Regions from separate parts of the Vreelandella sp. ssv genome, predicted to be linked through region 1. Evidence: predicted binding sites of a transcription regulator. Region 1 holds the regulator's gene; the other holds the start of a gene.
What was found. Region 1 encodes sigma-54, which starts transcription at its own class of promoters, with help from an activator protein. Its sites were predicted from a motif close to TGGCACNNNNNTTGCTNT; they were not measured.
Positions count from the first base shown of each region.

Region 2: the regulator sigma-54 is predicted to act here: its motif matches at 2,169-2,186, upstream of amt (ammonium transporter).

Region 1 is NZ_CM182545.1:1,520,556-1,525,070, reverse strand. It holds gene lptA (lipopolysaccharide transport periplasmic protein LptA) at 1-218, shown strand, start outside; gene lptB (LPS export ABC transporter ATP-binding protein) at 230-979, shown strand; gene AC5TBW_RS06940 (RNA polymerase factor sigma-54) at 1,104-2,519, shown strand; gene hpf (ribosome hibernation-promoting factor, HPF/YfiA family) at 2,618-2,926, shown strand; gene AC5TBW_RS06930 (PTS sugar transporter subunit IIA) at 2,931-3,401, shown strand; gene rapZ (RNase adapter RapZ) at 3,491-4,426, shown strand; gene AC5TBW_RS06920 (HPr family phosphocarrier protein) at 4,472-4,515, shown strand, end outside.
Region 2 is NZ_CM182545.1:1,991,994-1,996,508, forward strand. It holds gene amt (ammonium transporter) at 1-2,041, opposite strand, end outside; gene AC5TBW_RS09150 (NAD(P)/FAD-dependent oxidoreductase) at 2,354-3,595, shown strand; gene AC5TBW_RS09155 (putative motility protein) at 3,737-3,946, shown strand; gene AC5TBW_RS09160 (peptide chain release factor 3) at 4,156-4,515, shown strand, end outside.

The sequences.
Region 1 (4,515 bases):
AAGAAGGTCCTACGGAAGGCTGGGCGAGACGCATTATTTACCACGTCGCTGAACGCCGCGTTGAGCTGATCGACCATGCTGAATTAATTCAACAAAACGACACCTTTACCGGCGGTCGCCTTGAGTATTTTATCGATCGAGAAGTGATTCAGGCGCGCTCTGACGTTGACGGTAGCGAGCCCCAGCGCATCCGCATGACTCTTCAGCCGGAACAATAGGGAGCCAAGCCGTGGCAACAGCAGACACCGCCTCGATTCGAACCCTTTATGCCCACCATTTGGCGAAAAGCTACAAGCGCCGCCGAGTGGTTAAAGACATCAACTTAGAGATCTCCCAAGGCAGCATTGTGGGATTGCTCGGCCCTAATGGCGCGGGCAAAACCACTTCCTTTTATATGATTGTTGGGCTCGTGAAATCCGATGCTGGCAAGGTGAGTATCGACGACCTGGATTTAACTCGCGCCCCAATGCATGAACGGGCTGCGGCGGGTATCGGCTACCTTCCACAAGAGGCGTCTATTTTTCGTAAATTATCGGTCGCCGATAATATTATGGCGATACTCGAAACTCGCAAAAAGCTCAGCCGCAGCGAACGCGAGCAGCGCCTGGAGGCGCTACTTGAAGACTTTCACATTACCCATATACGCGACAACCTCGGCATGAGCCTTTCGGGTGGCGAGCGTAGACGTGTGGAAATTGCGCGTTCGTTAGCCACCGAGCCCGCCTTTATTTTACTGGATGAGCCCTTTGCTGGTGTTGATCCAATTTCGGTAGGTGAGATCAAAACCATTATCCGGGCGCTAAAACAGCGCCATATTGGCGTGCTCATCACCGACCACAACGTACGTGACACTCTCGATATCTGTGATATCGCCTATATAGTGGGAGATGGACAGATCATCGCCAGCGGATCTCCTGACTCGATCCTGACCAATCAAAAAGTAAGAGACGTTTATTTGGGTGCTGACTTCCGTCTCTAAGCTTATTTTTCTCGTCTAATTAGTGCTCTACAACAACTTTACTACCAATGGCATGCTTATTGCACTTGCACCTGGGACCTACTCGCACTAGGGTGGAGCATTCTGATTAACGAGTGGTTCTCAGATGGTCATGAAAGCTTCTCTTCAACTGCGTATCGGCACCCAGCTGACCATGACACCTCAGTTGCAGCAGGCTATAGCCCTGTTACAGCTATCAACGCTGGACCTTCGTCAAGAAATTCAACAGGCCTTAGATGCCAACCCCATGCTCGAGCAAGAGGATGAATTTGGCGAACAGGCAGTCAGCGAGCCCAAAGAGGAAGAGTGGTCAGAGAGCATTCCTACCGAGCTATCGGTAGATAGTGACTGGTCTGATACCTACCAAGACATGGGTAGCTATAGCGGCACCAGTGGTGAAGGCCCTGATTTTGAGCGCCAAGCGGCCGGACAGAGCCTTCATGGGCACCTGCTTTGGCAGCTCGCCATGACCGATTTTGGCGCTCGAGAGCAGCTTATCGCGGAAAGTTTAATCGACGCGCTAGATGCTAACGGCTATTTAACCCAGCCGCTCAATGACATTCGTGAAGGGCTTCGCGCGCAGGGGATTGATGGACTTAGCCAGCGTGAAGTGGAAACGATCCTGCTTAAGCTGCAGCAGTTCGAGCCAACGGGGATATTCGCCCGTGACCTGCGCGAATGTCTGATGCTGCAGCTGGCCGCCCTTCCCGATGACACATCTCTTCTGGTTCCTGCTCGCCGCTTAGTCCGCCAGTTTCTTGAATCGCTAGGCAAAGATGATATGCGCCTGCTGAAACGTCGCCTGGGGCTTGATGATGACCAGCTAGCGGATGTCATCCTACTCATTCGAAGCCTTGATCCACGTCCCGGTAGCGCCTATGGCGATACCGACGATAACTATGTAACGCCTGACCTTATCGTGCGCCATGATCACGAAGGGTGGCATTTGGAACTCAACCCAGAAGCATTGCCGAAGCTGCGCATCCAGCCTGACTATGCGAGCTTGATAAAGCGCGCTGACAAAAGCCAGGACAACCAGTTTTTAAAAGAGCATTTACAGGAAGCCCGCTGGCTTATTAAGAGCCTTTCCAGCCGCAACGACACGCTGCTGCGCGTTGGTCGTGAAATTATTACCCGTCAAATTGGCTTTTTAGAGTATGGCGAAGAAGCCATGAAACCGCTCATTTTAGCCGATATTGCGGAGGCCGTGGAAATGCACGAGTCGACTATTTCGCGGGTCACCACGCAAAAATATATCCATACACCGCGCGGCGTGTTTGAACTCAAATACTTTTTCTCAAGCCAAGTCAGCAGCCAGGATGGCGACAGCCACTCCAGCACTGCGATCCGCGCTAGGCTCAAGAAGTTGATTCAAGAGGAGCCGCCCGGCAAGCCCCTTTCGGACAGCCGGTTGGTCACACTCTTAGAAGAGGGCGGTATCCAGGTAGCGCGCCGTACAGTGGCAAAATATCGTGAAGCCATGGGCATTCCCTCATCTAGTGAACGACGTCGTTTGCGTTAAGATCGGTACACATTGCAGCGAAACTCTCGACAAGGGCTTTGCAACGCGGCAAAAAGGGTTACAATCGAAGTACAGTCCGATGGATAAGGAGAACGTCAATGCAAGTAAATATCACTGGTCATCACGTAGATCTGACTGACGCCTTGCGTGACTATGTCAACGAAAAGCTTGAACGTGTAGAGCGCCATTACGACAATATAACCACGGTGCAAGTCACCTTATCTGTGGAGAAAGAGCGCCAGCAGGCTGCCTGTACACTGCATGCAGCAGGTGCAGATTTACATGCAGAAGCCTTAGACAGTGATATGTACGCCGCGATTGACGCATTAGCGGACAAAATTGATCGCCAACTAGTTAAACATAAGGAAAAAGCACAAGCTCGCGCCCAAGGCGCAGGCGTGCGTTAATTCAATGACGTTGGAAACCATACTCCCCCCGGAACGCGTCCTTTTCGACGTCCCCGGGGGCAGCAAAAAAAGGGTGCTGGAGTTTTTCAGCACCTTTATTGCCCAAAACACCCCCAGCCTGGACAGCCAAGAAGTGTTTAGCCGCTTAATCGGCCGCGAGCGCTTAGGCAGTACAGGTATTGGAAATGGCGTGGCTATTCCTCATGCGCGTAGCCCTCACTGTTCGGCCCCCATTGCTGGTTTTTTAAAGCTTTCAGAAGCAATTGATTTTGACGCTATCGACGGCGACCCCGTTGATCTGGTGTTTGTGTTGCTGGTACCAGAAGAGGCTGATGACACACACCTCTCTCTATTAGGCCAAGTAGCCACCATCATGAACGATGCGGATACGCGCCAGAAGCTGCGTAAAGCAGCCAGCCAGCGCGAACTACTTGAGTTGCTTACTGCTAAAATTCGTGAGCAAACAACGCCTTAAAAACCTAAACTTGCTATGCGGTAGAATATGGCAGGCTAGTTTTCGCTCACCACCCTCAACGCAGCTTGATCAAAGCAAAGAGAGACTCTATGCAACTTGTGATCATTAGCGGCCGCTCTGGGTCAGGTAAATCTATCGCCTTACAAGCGCTTGAAGATCTTGGCTACTATGCGATTGATAACCTCCCCGCCATGCTGCTGGGAGCATTGGTGGACGAAATACGCGATCAGGGTGAACGCGCTCATTTGGCAGTCAGTATTGATGCCCGCAACTTGCCGGGTGCCTTAGAGCGACTACCGTCGTTATTAGCGGAGTTGCGCCAGCGTAAAATTGATTTTCAAGTCATCTACCTGACTACCGATGCACGCATACTGCTTGAGCGTTATTCGGCTACAAGGCGGCGCCATCCGTTAACTCGCGATAGCGAAATGACGCTAGAAGAAGCAATTAATAAAGAAGAAGAAACGCTGCACGATATCCGCGACCTGGCCGATTTATTGATCGACACTTCACGGCTTTCGGTACACGATTTGCGCCGCCGCATTACCGACCAAGTAGCCCATCAGCATCGCGATAAGTTAACACTAACCCTTGAATCCTTCGGTTATAAACGTGGCGTGCCGCTGGATGCTGACTTGGTTTTCGACGTGCGTTGCTTACCCAATCCTTATTGGGATCCAACGCTACGCCAATTTACAGGCCGTGACGCCAACATAGTGGCCTTCTTGAGCGGTTACCCCATCGTAGATGCCATGAGTAACGATATTCAGGCTTGGCTTGAACGTTGGTTGCCCGCTTACCAAGATAGTCAGCGCAGCTACATGACTATCGCGATTGGCTGTACTGGCGGACAACACCGTTCGGTTTATATGGTTGAACAATTAGCAGAGAGGCTTGCGCCTAGTATGGGTGAAGTTCAACTGCGCCATCGCGAGCTAGGGTTGCATTACACATTAAGTGAACAGCCCGCCACTCCCTTGGTCTGCGCACCCCAAACCGATGATGAGCAGCAAGAGACCTCTTGAGCGCTACTACCCATTAATGACACCACTCGGCGAAAAGGAACCAGGGTGCCAGAAAGAATACTTACACTCACCAATCAACGTGGGCTTCA
Region 2 (4,515 bases), 470 kb from region 1:
GAAAGACAACGACTGCCCCAAGAGTGATACCACTACGAGAACGTATGGGTGAGGCACTATGTTGGATGGGGGTATGCGACTGGTCACGTTGTACCAGTAGGCAATGCTCGGTGGAGTGAACAGAAGTTAATTGCGTTAGCACTTGCCGGGCTGGGTTGCTGAGTAGCTCGCCAGTGGCTTCCTCGAGTAATGGATATACCAAATGAATGGGTTTATCCATTGCTTCTTCGAGTGTCCAGCCGGTTAAGCGTTGCGCTTCTGTGTTGAGAAAGGTGACGTTGCCGCTGGCATCACAGGTAATAACGCCATCACCTATGGAAGCCAGCGTAGTACGAGCAAGATCTCGCTCTCTGTTTAACTGCTCTTGAAGCTGTCTGCGCTCGGTAATGTCGCGCACCATGCCAGAGCGCTCTGATGCAGAGCCGCTAGCACCTTCGCTAACCTGAACTTCCAAATAGCGAATACGCTTATCATCGCAGCGTCGTTTAATTTCATGGCGCGCGCCGGGGGTTAGCGTAAAGCCAGGCAATAGATGTGAGACGGGTTGACCAATAAGGTTTGCTGCTTTGACATTGAAAAGCTGCTCTGCTCCAGGGTTCAGACTGGTTAGAGCCCCATCAGCCTGCCAGGTAATCACACCATCGCGTAGGTTGCGTATCATCACACGGGTATGCCCAACGGCTGTTTCCAGGGCCGCCGTTACCCGGTTGTAGCTGGCGGCTATTTCACCTACTTCGGTAAACGGGTCGGCCTCTATGCGTTGGCGCATATCCCCCTGTTGTTCGTGTTGCCGCATATGTTCGAGTAGTTGGTGCAGCTCGTTGTTGGCGCCATGCTCGGCTAAATTGAGGCCCATTTTTTCTGCTTCAGGCGAGACGCGTAACGGCAGAAAGCGCCGGGTGATTCGAAATAGCAGCCATGCGCTGCCAAAGCTCCAAACACCGCAAACGATAACGCCAAGTAGCTGAATGCCAAACTGAGTGGGCCGGGACAAGCCGCTGTCCATAAGCGTTAAGTCGGCCACCCAGGGTAAAGCCAGTGTGCCCCAAATGCCCGATACTAGATGGGAGGGGATAGCACTAACGGCATCATCAATGTGCTTTCTTAGTAACCATTCGCTGGTCAACACCATGAGGACACCACTAACCGCACCTAATCCAAAGGCGGCCTGTAGCGAAATGACGTGAGCGCTGGCAGTGACGGCGACCAGTCCTGCAATGGCGCCATTAATGGCGTACATCACATCGGCGTAGCGTCGCGTACGAAATCCCATCAACATGCCCGATAGTATCCCGCCCACGGCGCCGAGAACAGTATTGGCCAAAATGCTGGGTATTTGATCAGTCACCGCCAGTGTGCTGCCGCCGTTAAAGCCGAACCAGCCAAGTATCATAAACAGAGCGCCCAACATGGCGAGCGGCAGATTGCCTGAGGGAAAGGCGGTGGGCGACTTGCCTTGCGAGAAGCGTCCATTGCGTGGGCCGATAGTGAGTACCGCTGCTAGCGCTATCCAGCCTCCCACGCTATGAACAACCGTCGAGCCAGCAAAATCGACAAACCCAAACGATCCTAGCCAGCCTTCCGCACCGCCTAAAAGTCCGCCCCAGGCCCAGTGGCCAAATACCGGGTAGATAATTAGAGCAGTCCATAAAGCTGTCCAGGTATAAGCCAGAAAGGGCATACGTTCCGCCACCGCCCCAGACACAATGGTGGCGGCGGTGGCGCAAAACATTGCCTGGAAAATAAACAGCGTAATTACCCAACTGCCGGAAGCGTCAAGCTGCCAGCCGAGCAACGAGGTACCAATCAAGCCGTGGTAGGAGTCACCAAACATAATGCCAAAACCCACTAACCAAAAAACACTGACGGCAATGGCAAAGTCCGCTACGTTTTTCATAGCGACATTGATGGCATTCTTGGTTCGTGTAGTGCCTGCCTCTAAACAAAGAAAGCCGGCTTGCATCACAAATACCAGGGCCGCCGCCCAGAGTACCCAGAGTGTATCGATCAGCGAGCTGTTCAAATTTAGTGTCGCAGGCATGGTGGTGTCCTTGGCATCTTTTGGTGCAAGTGCGCTTCTCTTTGGTGCTTTATAGGTGGTGCGCGGAAGGGGAAGATACCGTTACAACAGCTCTAATCGAGTGCTGTTATGGTTTCCTAATAGAAACTAAGCAATAGTTATGCCGCTAATAGTGTTGTCATCCTCATTAGCCCTTTTGGCAGCAATAATGACTTATTTCAAGAGTCAAAATAGCGTTTTCTACTGTATTAATGCGGTTGGTTTGGTGATATTTTTCAAATAGTTATTGATCACCAATCGTGGTTCTAAATCGGCAAATCGGAGTGCATCAAAATGGCGCGTCAAACGGTAGTTTTGGGAGCAGGCATGGTGGGTGTCAGTATTGCTTGGCATTTACGCCAGCGCGGACATGATGTCACCGTAGTGGACCGCCTTCAGCCTGGTCGGGAAACCTCGTTTGGCAATGCGGGCATTATTCAACGTGAGGCGGTAAGGCCTTACCCGTTCCCTCGGGATGTCAAAACGCTACTCAGTGTTTTACCTAACCGTCGGGTTGATATCCGCTATCGTCCTGCCGGTATGGTCAACGCCGCTTCACCGCTATTGCGTTATTGGTTGAACTCCGCACCGAAGGCTTACCAGAAAATCGTGCCGGAATACGCCTCGTTGATTCAACTCTCATTGAAAACCCACGGCCCAATGATTGAAGCCGCTGGCGCAGAGCACTTGGTGCGTAAACAGGGGTGGCTTGAGCTCTACCGTACCCCTGAAAAACTGGCCGCTCGGTTACAAGACGCCGAAGAGGCGCGGCGTCTTTATGGTGTTCAGTTCGAGCAATTAGATCGAGGGGCGCTTGCGGAAAAAGAGCCCTCGCTGAGCGATACCATTATTGGCGCCATTCACTGGCTTGATCCCTGGACCGTTGCCGATCCTGGCGCGCTGGTAGCGGCTTATGCACAAGCATTTAGTAATGATGGTGGTCGTATCCTGCAGGCGGATATTCAATCGGTTCAGCAGGTGGGTACCCGGTGGCAGGTCAGCACAGCCGCTGAAACGATTGAAGCCGACGAAGTTGTTGTGGCGCTGGGCCCCTGGGCGGGTAGCTGGCTCAAAGAGCTCGGCTATCACTTCCCGACCTTTGTTAAACGTGGCTATCACATGCACTACGCTTCTCAGCCCCCGGCCAAACTCAATTACTGGGTTATGGATGCAGAGGTTGGCTATCTGCTGGCGCCAATGAATGCAGGCATTCGCTTAACCACCGGAGCTGAGTTGGATCGCTTGGATGCTCCCGCCGATGTGAACCAGCTGGGGGCTGCTGAAAAAGTAGCACGTAGCGTGTTTCCACTCGGTGATCGACGCGATGAAACGCCTTGGAAAGGCGCGCGGCCTTGCTTGCCTGACATGAAGCCGGTGATTGGTCCAGCGCCACGCCACCCAGGCCTATGGCTTGCCTTTGGACATGGGCATCAAGGGTTTACTCTTGGTCCTGCAACGGGCCACTTGCTGGCGGATATGATGGAAGGGCAGCCAACCGCGATTGATATGAAGCCATTTCGCGCTGACAGGTTTTAAATGGGCGCTATACTCGTTAATGATTAGGTGAGTTAGGTCGATAGTAGTAGATGCTGGCAGTAGTCATAGGGACGATATCTTTGCGCGTGATCTAGTGCTTTGCTAGTTTGTAAGTACATTTGCATACCATGAGGTGGAAATATGGATGTAGGCATTAGCAGTTCAGTCAGTGCATCGCTTTATATGAATCAAGCGCAAACTCCCGAGCAAGCGCAAATGCAGGTGTTTAAAGAAGCGCTAGATACCCAGGCACAACAAGTGACCGAAATAATGGCTTCTGCAGACACTGGCGCTCAGCCGGATTTAGCCAAAGAGGGTAATGTCGGTACTCAGGTAAATACCTACGCCTAATGGTTAGGAGTTGCCTCTCATTGCTTGTTTCATTAAAAACGCTGACCAGGTCAGCGTTTTTTTTGGTCTCTTTACGGCTTGGTCACTCATAAAGCCAGCCGCGACAAAAGCAGTCTCCAGGCGTTACAATTGTCCCAATGGTCATTGCTCACCGCGCGCTAATCAATCACTGGAAAGCGTCGCGGAGTAAATATTTTCAAAGAGGCACAATGAAAGAGACTCAGTTAGCCCAAGAAGCGGGGCTTAGACGCACCTTTGCGATCATTTCGCACCCTGACGCTGGTAAAACCACCATTACTGAAAAGATGCTGCTGTTTGGCAACGCTATCCAGTTGGCCGGCTCGGTCAAAAGCAAGCGTAATGACCGCCACGCAACGTCGGATTGGATGAAGATGGAGCAGGAGCGGGGTATCTCTGTGACTACCTCGGTAATGCAGTTCCCCTATGGTGGACGTATCGTCAACCTGCTGGACACCCCTGGTCACGAAGACTTCTCTGAAGATACCTACCGTACACTCACCGCGGTGGACTCTGCTTTGATGGTCATCGACGGCGCAAAGGGCGTTGAA